4 regions of the Klebsiella terrigena genome follow, and region 3 is predicted to be linked to each of the others. Evidence: predicted binding sites of a transcription regulator. Region 3 holds the regulator's gene; each other region holds the start of a gene.
The links. Region 3 encodes Fur, which represses iron uptake genes when iron is present. Its sites were predicted from a motif close to ATAATAATGAGAACNACTATCAA; they were not measured.

Region 1: HCK03_RS06940 (Nramp family divalent metal transporter) is a predicted target of Fur. The motif match lies at 1,531-1,553, and genes of this name have one in related genera.
Region 2: feoA (ferrous iron transporter A) is a predicted target of Fur. The motif match lies at 1,372-1,394, and genes of this name have one in related genera.
Region 4: fes (enterochelin esterase) is a predicted target of Fur. The motif match lies at 1,664-1,686, and genes of this name have one in related genera.

The regions. Positions count from the first base shown of each region.
Region 1 is NZ_CP050508.1:1,452,721-1,455,929, forward strand. Features, by position in the region: gene HCK03_RS06930 (sensor domain-containing phosphodiesterase) at 1-3, shown strand, start outside; gene HCK03_RS06935 (NupC/NupG family nucleoside CNT transporter) at 45-1,247, opposite strand; gene HCK03_RS06940 (Nramp family divalent metal transporter) at 1,594-2,832, shown strand; gene HCK03_RS06945 (DUF2502 domain-containing protein) at 2,894-3,209, opposite strand, start outside.
Region 2 is NZ_CP050508.1:363,020-366,228, reverse strand. Features, by position in the region: gene HCK03_RS01640 (Tex family protein) at 1-1,093, shown strand, start outside; gene feoA (ferrous iron transporter A) at 1,498-1,725, shown strand; gene feoB (Fe(2+) transporter permease subunit FeoB) at 1,754-3,209, shown strand, end outside.
Region 3 is NZ_CP050508.1:4,045,126-4,048,334, forward strand. Features, by position in the region: gene ybfF (esterase) at 1-31, shown strand, start outside; gene ybfE (LexA regulated protein) at 165-458, shown strand; gene fldA (flavodoxin FldA) at 609-1,139, shown strand; gene fur (ferric iron uptake transcriptional regulator) at 1,432-1,878, shown strand; gene tcuR (tricarballylate utilization LysR family transcriptional regulator TcuR) at 2,008-2,934, shown strand; gene tcuA (FAD-dependent tricarballylate dehydrogenase TcuA) at 3,032-3,209, shown strand, end outside.
Region 4 is NZ_CP050508.1:4,153,653-4,156,861, reverse strand. Features, by position in the region: gene fepA (siderophore enterobactin receptor FepA) at 1-1,500, opposite strand, end outside; gene fes (enterochelin esterase) at 1,743-2,975, shown strand; gene HCK03_RS19570 (MbtH family protein) at 3,035-3,209, shown strand, end outside.

The DNA.
Region 1 (3,209 bases), 2.6 Mb from region 3:
TAAAAAAGCCGGGACTCGCCCGGCTTTTGCACAACCTTAAGAAATTACAGTACCAGCGCGGCGATAGACGCCGAGAGCACGCTCACCAGGGTCGAGCCGTAAACCAGCTTCAGGCCAAAGCGGGAAACAACGTTACCCTGTTCTTCGTTCAGGCCTTTAATCGCCCCGGCAATAATCCCGATTGAAGAGAAGTTGGCGAAGGAGACGAGGAAGATGGAGATAATGCCTTCCGCACGCGGAGAGAGCGTGCTGGCAATTTTCTGCAGATCCATCATCGCAACGAATTCGTTTGAAACCAGTTTAGTCGCCATGATACTGCCGACCTGCAGCGCTTCACCTGCCGGTACGCCCATCACCCATGCAACCGGGTAGAAGATGTAGCCGAGGATACCCTGGAAGGAGATGCTGTAACCGAACCAGCCGGTAACGGTCGCGAACAGGGCGTTCAGCGCAGAGATTAACGCGATGAAACCAATCAGCATCGCCGCAACGATTATCGCGACTTTAAAGCCTGCCAGGATGTACTCACCCAGCATTTCAAAGAAGCTCTGACCTTCATGCAGGTTCGACATCTGCAGATTTTCTTCGCTTTCATCAACGCGGTAAGGGTTAATCAGCGACAGGACGATAAAGGTACTGAACATGTTAAGAACCAGCGCCGCAACAACGTACTTCGGCTGCAGCATGGTCATGTACGCGCCGACGATGGACATGGAAACGGTGGACATTGCGGTCGCCGCCATGGTGTACATGCGGTTACGCGACATTTTGCCGAGGATATCTTTATACGCGATAAAGTTTTCCGACTGGCCCAGAATCAGCGAGCTGACGGCGTTGAATGATTCCAGCTTACCCATGCCGTTGATTTTGGACAGCACGGTACCGATCGCGCGAATGACGATAGGCAGGATGCGGATATGCTGCAAAATACCGATCAGCGCAGAGATGAAGACGATTGGGCACAAGACCTTGAGGAAGAAGAAGGCGAGGCCTTTATCGTTCATATTGCCGAAGACGAAGTTGGTCCCTTCGTTAGCAAAGCCGAGAAGTTTTTCGAACATCTCGGAGAATCCTTTCACGAAACCCAGACCGATATCGGAGTTCAGGAAGAACCATGCCAGCAGGACTTCAATGACAAGCAATTGAATAACATAACGAATACGAATCTGCTTACGGTTGTGGCTGACCAAAAGGGCCAAAATAGCCACCACGACGATCGCGAGAATAAAGTGCAGGACGCGGTCCATATTTGCTCCAAATATGAGGCAGGTTAAATTTCTGTGCACATTCTATGTAACAAGCCCAAAGAAAACGAGATCAAGTCCACACTATTGCAAGGAACTGTGACTAATCACCAAAATAGTGATCGAACATACATTTTTGTTATGTTGCGTAAAGGTTTTAAAAGTTGCTTAGATTGTACTAATCTGATGACCAGGCGCGATGGACTTCCATCAATGCCACCTTTTCGTTGTTAGCCGCTATCGTTCCCTCCTATCAAAGCAATAATTATCGCCGTTATAAATGAACTTGATAATCATTCGCATTTTGGTAGCATTAAACATAGCAAAGGCTATATTTCTGAGGCAGAAAATGACAAGCAGTCGCGTTGAGAATAGCAGCGGTCGCGCAGCGCGCAAGATGAAGCTCGCTTTGATGGGGCCTGCCTTTATTGCTGCCATCGGGTATATCGATCCCGGTAACTTTGCGACCAATATCCAGGCGGGCGCCAGCTTCGGCTACCAGCTGCTGTGGGTAGTGGTGTGGGCAAACCTGATGGCGATGCTGATTCAGGTGCTGTCGGCAAAGCTGGGAATTGCGACGGGTAAAAATCTCGCGGAGCAGATCCGCGACCACTATCCGCGCCCGGTGGTGTGGTTCTATTGGGTGCAGGCGGAAATTATCGCCATGGCGACGGACCTTGCCGAGTTTATTGGCGCGGCGATCGGCTTTAAGCTGCTGCTTGGCGTCTCTTTACTGCAGGGCGCCGTGCTGACCGGTATCGCCACGTTTTTGATTTTGATGCTCCAGCGTCGCGGGCAAAAGCCGCTGGAGAAGGTCATTGGCGGGCTGCTGCTGTTTGTTGCCGGCGCCTATATCGTTGAGCTGATTTTCTCCCAGCCGGCGCTGGCGCCGTTGGCGAAAGGGATGATTATCCCGAGCCTGCCTAACGGAGAAGCGGTGTTCCTGGCGGCCGGGGTGCTGGGGGCCACCATTATGCCTCACGTCATCTATCTGCACTCGTCGCTGACCCAGAACCTGCATGACGGCACGCGCAAAGAGCGCTATAACGCCACCCGCTGGGATGTGGCGATTGCCATGACCATCGCCGGCTTTGTTAACCTGGCGATGATGGCCACCGCCGCCGCCGCGTTTCACTTTAACGGACATACCGGCGTCGCCGATCTTGATGCCGCCTACCTGACGCTGGAGCCGCTGCTGAGCCACGCCGCGGCAACCATATTTGGCCTCAGTCTGGTGGCTGCCGGGCTGTCGTCGACGGTGGTTGGTACCCTGGCGGGCCAGGTGGTGATGCAGGGGTTTATTCGCTTTCATATCCCGCTGTGGTTTCGCCGGGCGGTTACTATGCTGCCGTCGTTTATCGTCATCATGATGGGGCTCGATCCGACCCGTATCTTAGTGATGAGCCAGGTGCTGCTGAGCTTTGGTATTGCGCTGGCGCTGGTGCCGCTGCTGATTTTTACCAGTAACCCGAAGCTGATGGGCGATCTGGTGAATACGGCATGGATTAAGCGAACCGGCTGGGTCATCGTGGCGATTGTGGTTACGCTGAACGGCTGGCTGCTGGTGGGGACGGTGTTGGGATTATAAGCGGGTAATAAACGGGGGAGCCGCAAGGCTCCCCCGTTTGATGTAACTGATTGCAGGACATTTAGTGATGGCCGTGACCGTGTCCGTGTCCGCGACCTCCCGGTCCACGCCCCCAGCCGCCGCGACGGTCGTCGCGATCGTTCCAGCCTTCACGGTAGCCGCGTTCATAAGCTTTGCGCTTATCCCAGCCGCGGTGACGGCCGTTGTCATGATGCCGCCAGCGGTTATCGCGCCATTCGTAGTTACGACGCCAGTAATCACGGTCGCGCCAGCCGCCACCGTCCCAGTAATTACCGTAATTGTCGCGATCGCCTATTTGTAATTTTACAGATGGCAGCAGGGTGATTTCACCAGCGTTAGCAACTAATGGCGCTGAA
Region 2 (3,209 bases), 1.9 Mb from region 3:
GATTGTCAGCGAAGCGGGAGCGTCGGTTTATTCGGCTTCCGAGCTGGCGGCGCTGGAGTTCCCGGACCTTGACGTTTCCCTGCGCGGCGCCGTCTCTATCGCCCGCCGCCTGCAGGATCCGCTGGCCGAGCTGGTGAAGATCGATCCAAAGTCTATCGGCGTCGGCCAGTATCAGCACGATGTCAGCCAGTCCCAGCTGGCGCGCAAGCTGGATGCGGTGGTTGAGGACTGCGTAAACGCCGTCGGCGTGGACCTGAATACCGCCTCCGTGCCGCTGCTCACCCGCGTCGCCGGGCTGACCCGCATGATGGCGCAGAACATCGTCGCCTGGCGCGATGAAAACGGTCAGTTCCAGAACCGCCAGCAGCTGCTGAAGGTGAGCCGCCTCGGTCCAAAAGCCTTTGAGCAGTGCGCGGGGTTCCTGCGCATCAACCACGGCGATAACCCGCTGGATGCCTCCACCGTTCACCCGGAAGCCTATCCGATCGTTGAGCGGATTCTGGCCGCCACTCAGCAGGCGCTACAAGAGCTGATGGGTAACAGCAGCGAGCTGCGCAACCTCAAGGCCAGCGAGTTCACCGATGAGAAATTCGGCGTGCCGACGGTGACCGACATCATCAAAGAGCTGGAAAAGCCGGGCCGCGATCCGCGTCCGGAATTCAAAACCGCGAAGTTCGCTGATGGCGTAGAAACCATGAACGATCTGCTGCCGGGCATGGTGCTGGAAGGGGCGGTCACCAACGTCACCAACTTTGGCGCGTTTGTCGATATCGGCGTTCACCAGGATGGCCTGGTACACATCTCATCGCTATCGAACAAGTTCGTGGAAGACCCGCATAGCGTGGTCAAAGCGGGCGATATCGTCCAGGTTAAGGTGATGGAAGTTGACCTGCAGCGTAAGCGTATCGCCCTGACGATGCGCCTGGATGAGCAGCCGGGCGAGAGCAACTCGCGCCGCAGCGGCGGCGGCGAGCGTCCGCAGGGCAATCGTCCGCCGGCAAAAGCGGCGAAGCCGCGCGGCCGTGAAGCCCAGTCGAACGGCAATAGCGCGATGATGGACGCGCTGGCAGCGGCAATGGGTAAAAAACGCTAGCCCCTCTTTGCCCCCCGCCTCGGGGGGCAATCTCCCGCCGACAAAGCAGCAATATTGCGCAAACGGCGCTCGATAAATTCCAGTAAGCTGTTAATAAGCGCAGACGGAAATTCTATTTATTAAAGTTTCATTTCGTTAACCAATGAAACCTTAATTAAACATTAATTGAAAAAAGTAATATTTAACTTATTTATTGCTACCGCACAGACCTTGAGTCATATCAAAAAAACAGCAAATTTCCGCCAAAAGTCCATTATTGCGCCCGTTATGTATTGATGATAAAAACTATTCTCATTATCATTATTTGCAGTTTCTATTCTTCTTCGTAGGCTATGCTCCCCGGTGCCGCGCAGCCGCTGCGCACGGTAAACTCTCGTTCAGTTAGCGATATACAAGTAGGCCCTATGCAATTCACTCCTGATAGCGCTTGGAAAATTACCGGTTTCTCTCGCGATATAAGCCCGGCTTATCGGCAGAAACTGTTATCTCTTGGCATGTTGCCTGGCTCTTCTTTTAACGTGGTACGCGTGGCGCCGCTTGGCGATCCTGTGCATATCGAAACCCGGCGCGTGAGCCTGGTATTGCGTAAAAAAGATCTCGACCTAATAGAACTGGAAGCGGTTGCACAATAACGCCGGCCCGGCAATAAGAGTCTGAAATATGAAAAAATTAACCATTGGTTTAATTGGTAATCCTAACTCCGGCAAGACCACGTTATTTAATCAGCTCACCGGCGCCCGCCAGCGCGTGGGGAACTGGGCCGGCGTTACCGTTGAGCGTAAAGAGGGAGCCTTTACCACCACGGATAATCAGGTCACGCTGGTTGATCTGCCCGGTACCTATTCACTGACCACCATCTCCTCGCAAACCTCGCTGGATGAGCAGATTGCCTGTCACTATATTCTCAGCGGCGACGCCGACCTGCTGATTAACGTCGTGGATGCGTCAAACCTTGAGCGCAACCTCTACCTGACGCTCCAGCTGCTGGAGCTGGGCATCCCCTGCGTCGTTGCCCTGAACATGCTGGATATCGCCGAGAAGCAGAAAATCCGCATCGACGTCGACGCCCTCTCAGCGCGCCTTGGCTGCCCGGTTATCCCGCTGGTGTCGACCCGCGGCCGCGGTATCGAAGCCCTGAAGATGGCTATCGATCGTCATCAGGAAAACAGGGCGATTGAGCTGGTGCACTATCCGCAGCCGCTGCTGCGCGAGGCGGAAAAACTGGCGCAGGCCATGTCCAGTGAGATTCCGCAGCGCCAGCGCTGCTGGCTCGGCCTGCAGATGCTGGAAGGCGATATCTACAGCCGCGCCTATGCCGGCAACGCCGCCGATAGGCTCGATGCCGCCCTTGCAAACCTGGGCAAAGAGATTGACGATCCGGCGCTGCATATTGCCGATGCCCGCTACCAGAGCATTGCCGCCATCTGCGATGCCGTCAGCAACACGCTGACCGCCGAGCCGAGCCGCTTCACCGCCGCGATGGATAAAATTATCCTCAACCGGGTACTTGGCTTGCCCATTTTTCTGTTCGTCATGTATCTGATGTTTTTACTGGCCATCAACATCGGCGGCGCGCTGCAGCCAATATTCGACGCCGGATCGGTGGCCATCTTTATCCACGGCATTCAGTGGCTGGGCTATACCCTGCATCTCCCGGAGTGGCTGACCGTGTTCCTCGCCCAGGGGATCGGCGGCGGTATTAACACCGTGCTGCCGCTGGTGCCGCAGATCGGCATGATGTACCTGTTCCTCTCCTTCCTCGAAGACTCCGGCTATATGGCGCGCGCGGCGTTCGTGATGGACCGCCTGATGCAGGCGCTGGGCCTGCCGGGGAAATCCTTCGTGCCGCTGATTGTCGGCTTCGGCTGCAACGTGCCGTCGGTGATGGGCGCGCGTACGCTGGATGCGCCGCGCGAGCGCCTGATGACTATCATGATGGCGCCGTTTATGTCCTGCGGCGCGCGGCTGGCTATCTTTGCCGTGTTCGCCGCGGCCTTCTTCGGGCAAAACGGCGCGCTGGCGGTCTTCTCGCTGTACCTGCTCGGCATCGTGATGGCAATCCTCACCGGCCTGATGCTCAAGCACACCATTATGCGCGGCGAAGCTTCACCGTTTG
Region 3 (3,209 bases):
TCGCCGATATCTCTCCTCTTTAGCGGCATAACTGGCTAAAAACTGCCCGACCGCGCCGCAGAATGCCCGCGGTCGTTGGCGCAGCGGTTCGCCTGATGTATTATGGCGCGCTATCTGTGTCGGCAATGGCCCGACAACTCGTTTCCCCGAAGTCACTCTGAATCATGGCAAAAGAACAAACGGACCGTACGACATTAGATTTGTTCGCAACCGAGCGTCGCCCGGGTAGACCAAAGACCAATCCGCTTTCGCGCGACGAGCAGCTGCGCATCAATAAACGCAACCAGCTTAAACGCGACAAAGTTCGCGGTTTAAAGCGCGTGGAGCTCAAGCTCAACGCTGAAGCGGTTGATGCGCTCAATGAGCTAGCTGATGCCCGCAATATGAACCGTAGCGATCTGATTGAAGAGATGTTGATGAACCAGCTGGCAGCCCTGCATAGCCAGGGTAAAGTCTGAGAAACCTCAAAAACAACACTTTCATGTAGCAGAGTGTGCAGTCGGGTGTGATTGCTGTTTCCGCGCCCTTCCCTGTTCTGCTATGATTGCCGTTATCTGCGGGCATTACGCCACTACCACATCATTAAGTTTCAAGAGGTTATTTTACTCATGGCAATCATCGGCATCTTTTTTGGCAGCGACACCGGCAACACCGAAAATATTGCAAAAATGATCCAAAAGCAGCTCGGTAAAGACGTTGCTGATGTTCACGACATTGCCAAAAGCAGCAAAGAAGACCTGCAGGGTCATGACATTCTGCTGCTGGGCATCCCAACCTGGTACTACGGTGAAGCGCAGTGTGACTGGGATGATTTCTTCCCGACGCTGGAAGAGGTCGACTTCAACGGTAAGCTGGTCGCCCTGTTTGGCTGCGGTGACCAGGAAGACTATGCTGAATACTTCTGTGATGCGCTGGGAACCATCCGCGACATCATCGAACCGCGCGGTGCAACCATCGTCGGCCACTGGCCAACGGCGGGCTACCATTTCGAAGCCTCTAAAGGTCTCGCCGATGACGACCATTTCGTCGGTCTCGCTATCGATGAAGACCGTCAGCCTGAGCTGACCAACGAGCGCGTTGAGAAATGGGTTAAGCAGATTTCTGAAGAACTGCATCTCGAAGAAATCAAAAACGCCTGATGGTTAAACGGCGATACCTTCGGGTATCGTCGTATTAATAGGTAAAAGCAATAAAACTAATAGCTACAAGTTTTTAACTTTTAATCACATATCTGTACAATGTCCTCTGATTTAACGAGGAGACGTGACACAGTTTGTAGCGTGTGCCTCGTTTTTGACAGCATACAAGGCTCGATGCTTGCGGTTTTCATTTCATCATGGCAGTTCTATAATGAGACGCGTTACATCGGGTGATTCTCTGTATTACTTCCGCTAATGGAAGTAGATCGTTTAGCAACAGGACAGATTCCGCATGACTGACAACAATACCGCATTGAAGAAGGCTGGCCTGAAAGTCACACTTCCACGATTAAAAATTCTGGAAGTGCTGCAGGGGCCGGATAACCATCACGTCAGCGCGGAAGATTTATACAAACGCCTGATCGACATGGGGGAAGAGATCGGTCTGGCTACCGTTTATCGCGTACTGAACCAGTTTGATGATGCCGGCATTGTTACCCGCCATAATTTTGAAGGCGGTAAATCCGTTTTCGAACTGACACAGCAGCATCATCACGATCACCTGATTTGCCTCGATTGTGGCAAAGTGATCGAATTCAGCGATGACTCTATCGAAGCGCGTCAGCGTGAAATTGCCCACCGTCACGGTATCCGCCTGACCAACCACAGCCTGTACCTGTACGGTCACTGTGCTGAAGGCGACTGCCGCGAAAATGAACACGCGCACGACCCCAAGTAATATGATGCCAGCAGGAAAGCCAACCGGACGGTTGGCTTTTTTTATACGCTGAATTCGCCGCGCCATATTCCCTCCTCCGCGATGTTGCTTTAATGTAAAATCCCTTCCCGCCTGACCCCGAGAATCGACATGGAACTTCGTCAGCTACGTTACTTCGTTCGTATTGTGGAAACCGGCAGCATGGGCAGCGCCGCGCTGGATCTCAATATTGGCGTCTCAGCGCTCAGTCAGCAAATGACGCGCCTGGAAAGTGAACTCTCGATTCGCCTGCTCCAGCGTACCTCGCGCGGCGTCACGCCCACCAGCGCCGGCCTGGCCTTTTACTTTCAGGCGCAGCTGGCGCTACGCCATGCCGATGATGCGATCCTGGCTGCCCGCGAAGCTCGCCTGTCCGGGCACGTCAGCGTCGGCATGGCACCCAGCACCGCGTCGATACTGGGGATGCCCTTTATTAACGCGATGCGGGAAAGCTATGCCGATGTTCGTCTGCACGTCGTGGAAAGTCTCTCCGGCAACCTGGAGCGGATGATCAACACCCGCCAGATTGATTTAGCCGTCGTTTTCCAGAAGGAGAAAATCCTGCGCTGGAGCGCCAGACCGATCCTCGAAGAACGGCTATTTTTGATTGGCACCTACGCCGTACTGGCCGATATCGCCGACGACGCCATCTCCCCCTCTCAGCTGGCAAACATTCCCTTGATTATGCCCAGCCAGGGCCACGGCCTGCGTGGCAGGCTGGAGGCGATCGGCCAGGAACACGCCATCAAGCTGGATATTGCCGCTGAAATTGATGGCCTGACTCTACTGATGCGCGCCGTGCGCAGCGGTCTTGGGGCCACCCTGCAGCCCGGGGCCGCCATTTCCCATCTTGATAAAGAAGCGCTGAGAGTGATCGGCGTCCACAACCCGATACTCAGTCGCCCCAACTTTTTGGTTAGCCTGTCTGACGATGAGCTCACCCCGGCAGGTCTTGCCGCCCGCGTGGTGCTTAGCAAAGTCATGCGCCAACTGGTGGATGCAGGCAGCTGGCCGGGAGCCACCCTTTACGCTAACTAAAGCCCTCTTTAGCTACGCAGCATAGCGCCCGCACAGCCCCAGCGTATACATTCCAATTACAAATTTAACAATTAGTTAAAGAGTAATGGAGTCTACGATGGTTGATGTACTGGTGATTGGCGGAGGCAATGCTGCGTTATGTTCCGCTTTAACCGCCCGCGAAGCAGGCGCGTCGGTGCTGTTGCTGGAGGCAGCCCCTCGCGAATGGCGCGGGGGAAATTCCCAACATACCCGCAATCTGCGCTGCATGCACGATGCGCCGCAGGATGTGCTAG
Region 4 (3,209 bases), 110 kb from region 3:
GTACAGGATGTAGTTCGGGTTGGTCTGATACAGGCTCGGCGCTTTATAGGCACGGGCAATACCCATCTTCAGGGTAAAGTCGTCGCCCAGGCCCTGGGACAGGTTCAGCGACGGGCTCCAGTTATTGCCGACGATGCTGTGGTGATCGAAACGCAGCGCCGGTGTCAGCATGGTGGAGTCGGTTAGCTCAACGTTGTCTTCGGCAAACAGCGAGAAGATCTCCGCCTGTGAGTACGGGCTGCGGTTGGTACTGCTTACGCCAGGAATATCGCCGCCCATAAAGGTCTGGGTATTGGAGGCGTTATCCTTCATCCGCTGCTGGTTCCATTCGCTCCCCAGGGTCAGGTTCTGATTGACCCACAGGTCGAACGGAATGCTGATTTCGCTGTGCAGCATTACGTCGGAAAGGTCGGTATCGGAGAACTTATCGCTATTAAAGATCCCTTCCGTGCCCCCGGCCAGGCCTTCGCCCTTACGCGAGTTGCGGGTGTGCTCGTACTGCGCCCAGTTGCTGGTGGTGATACCGTTATCCCAGCCGCCGTTCCAGGTGACGGAGTAGGTCTGACGGTAGAGACGGTTGGTCTCTTTACCGTAGTTCTCTTTCACCAGGTCGTTGGTGTTGGTGTTCTGAGTGTCGCCCGCGTAGAGGTTGCCCTGGCGGCTGTAGCCCGACTCAAACTCCAGCGACTGCATCGGCGCGAAGTCCCAGCGCACCACGCCGTTGATACTTTTGTTTTTAACCCCTTCACGCCCGGCCGGCAGGGTATCGGCGTAGATGCCGGTACGTTCGGACTGATGCCCCTGGTTAATATCCCAGGCATCGGCCTGCGTCTTCTCGAGGTTGCCAAACAGGCGGAAGCTGAAATCGCCGCCCAGCGGACCGTTGAGGCTGAAGTTAGTGCGCTTGGTGGAGCCCTCATCTTTATGTTCCGGGGCGTTCATGTAGGTATTCCATGAACCGTGCCACTCGTTGGTGCCTTTTTTGGTGATGATATTGACCACGCCGCCCGCCGCGCCGTTGCCGTAACGCGCCGCCGCCGGGCCGCGAATGACCTCAATGCGTTCGATCATTTCCGGCGGCACCCAGCTGGTATCGCCGCGGGTATCGCGCTCGCCGCGCCAGCCGAGACGAATGGAGTTACGGCTGGTAACCGGCTTACCGTCAATCAGGATCAGGGTATTTTCCGGGCCCATGCCGCGAATATCAATCTGGCGGTTGTTGCCGCGCTGGCCGCTGGTGGAGTTACCGGTCAGGTTAACGCCCGGCATGGTGCGGATGATTTCTGAGACATCGCGGGCCGGTGGACGTTTACGAATTTCATCGGCGGTGATGGTGGAGACGCCGGGAGCCTGCAGGTTCTGCTCCGCTGCGGTAACCACCATGGTTTCTTCGGCGGCCGTTTGTTTGCTGTCTGTGGTCTCTTCCGCGCACAGCGGGAAGGCAACACCATAAATTCCCAGATTGACCAGCAAGGCCAGGGATTTGATCCTGTTATTCATTTTAATATCATCCAGCTGTCTGTTGCCGCTTTCCCCAAAGGCCTCTTCCCACCGGAAGAGACGACGGCATGAACAAATGTTGCCAGTAGAGGACAAATGCCTGCCATCTCTGACATGTTTTTCGAAGTTACTCATTCCAACGCGCGGTAATACGCTATTGCAAATGCAAATAGTTATCAATAATATTATCAACAAAATATTACGTTTATTGATAAATATCACGATAAACATAGGGTTATTTAATGTTGAAAACAGGAAGCGATGACTGGTGGCAGAGCCTGAGCGGCCCGCAGTCGGAGGCGTCTGGCGATGCGTACCGGGTGATGTTCTGGTGGCGGGACCCGGCGGGCAGCGAGGCCACCTCGGCGACGCGGCGGGTGTGGATCTATATCACCGGCGTCACCGACCACCACAAAAATGCCGTCCCGCAAACCCTACGGCGCGTCCCGGGCACCGATGCCTGGCAATGGCAGACCACGCTCTCGCCGACCTGGCGCGGCAGCTACTGTTTTATCCCCTCCGAACGCGATGACGATTTTTCTCCCGAGATTTTTAACGGCGACGCGCCGGACCGCACTCTGCTGCGCGAGGGCTGGCGACGCCTGCTGCCGCGCGCGGTAGCCGATCCGCTCAATGTGCAAAGCTGGAAGGGCGGGCGCGGCCACGCGGTCTCGGCGCTGGAGCTGCCTCAGGCCCCGGAGCAGCCCGGCTGGGCGCTGCGCGATGAACGCTTTGCCCCGCCGGTCTGCATTCAGTGGCGCAGCGCGCGGCTTGGCAACAGCCGTCGGGTATGGGTTTATGCCACCGGCGACGGCGCGGCAAAAGAGCGCCCGCTGGCGGTGCTGCTGGACGGCCAGTTCTGGGCCGAGAGCATGCCGGTATGGTCGCCGCTGGCCGGACTGACCCGCGAGGGCCGGCTGCCGGCGGCGGTGTATCTGCTGATCGACGCTATCGATAACGCGCACCGCAGCCGCGAGCTACCGTGCAACCGCGATTTTTGGCTGGCGGTACAGGAGGAGCTCCTGCCGCAGGTGCGCCAAATCGCGGACTTTAGCGACCGGGCCGAGCGTACCGTCGTGGCCGGGCAGAGCTTTGGCGGCCTGGCGGCAATGTTCGCCGCCCTGAACTGGCCGCAGCGTTTTGGCTGCGTGCTCAGCCAGTCCGGCTCCTACTGGTGGCCGCACCGCGGCGGCGCGCAGGATGGCGCGCTGATTGAAGGCCTGAAAGCGGGGGAACTGCGCGCCGACGGGCTGCGAATCTGGCTCGAAGCCGGCGAGCGGGAACCCCTTATTTTCCGCGCCAATCAGGCGCTTTTAGCCCAGCTGCCGCCGCCAAAACGGTCGGTTTTCTGGCGCCAGGTTGACGGCGGGCACGATGCGCTGTGCTGGCGCGGCGGGCTGACGGCGGGATTGATTCAGCTGTGGCAATCCGCGGAGTCCGTCCCATCGGGACGCCCGGCAGAACCGAATCATTGATCGTGCGCGAGGGCTGCGGATGCGGCCAGCAGGATAGCGAGTATTAACAGGAGTTTGAAATGCAATTCAGTAACCCCTTCGATAATCCGCAAGGGCAGTTTTACATTCTGCGTAACGAGCTGCAGCAGTACAGCCTGTGGCCCCATCACTGCGCGCTGCCGGAGGGCTGGACGGTAGAGTGTCCGCCTCAGTCGCTGGAAGCGTGCAATGCCTGGCTGGCGGCGAACTGGTCAA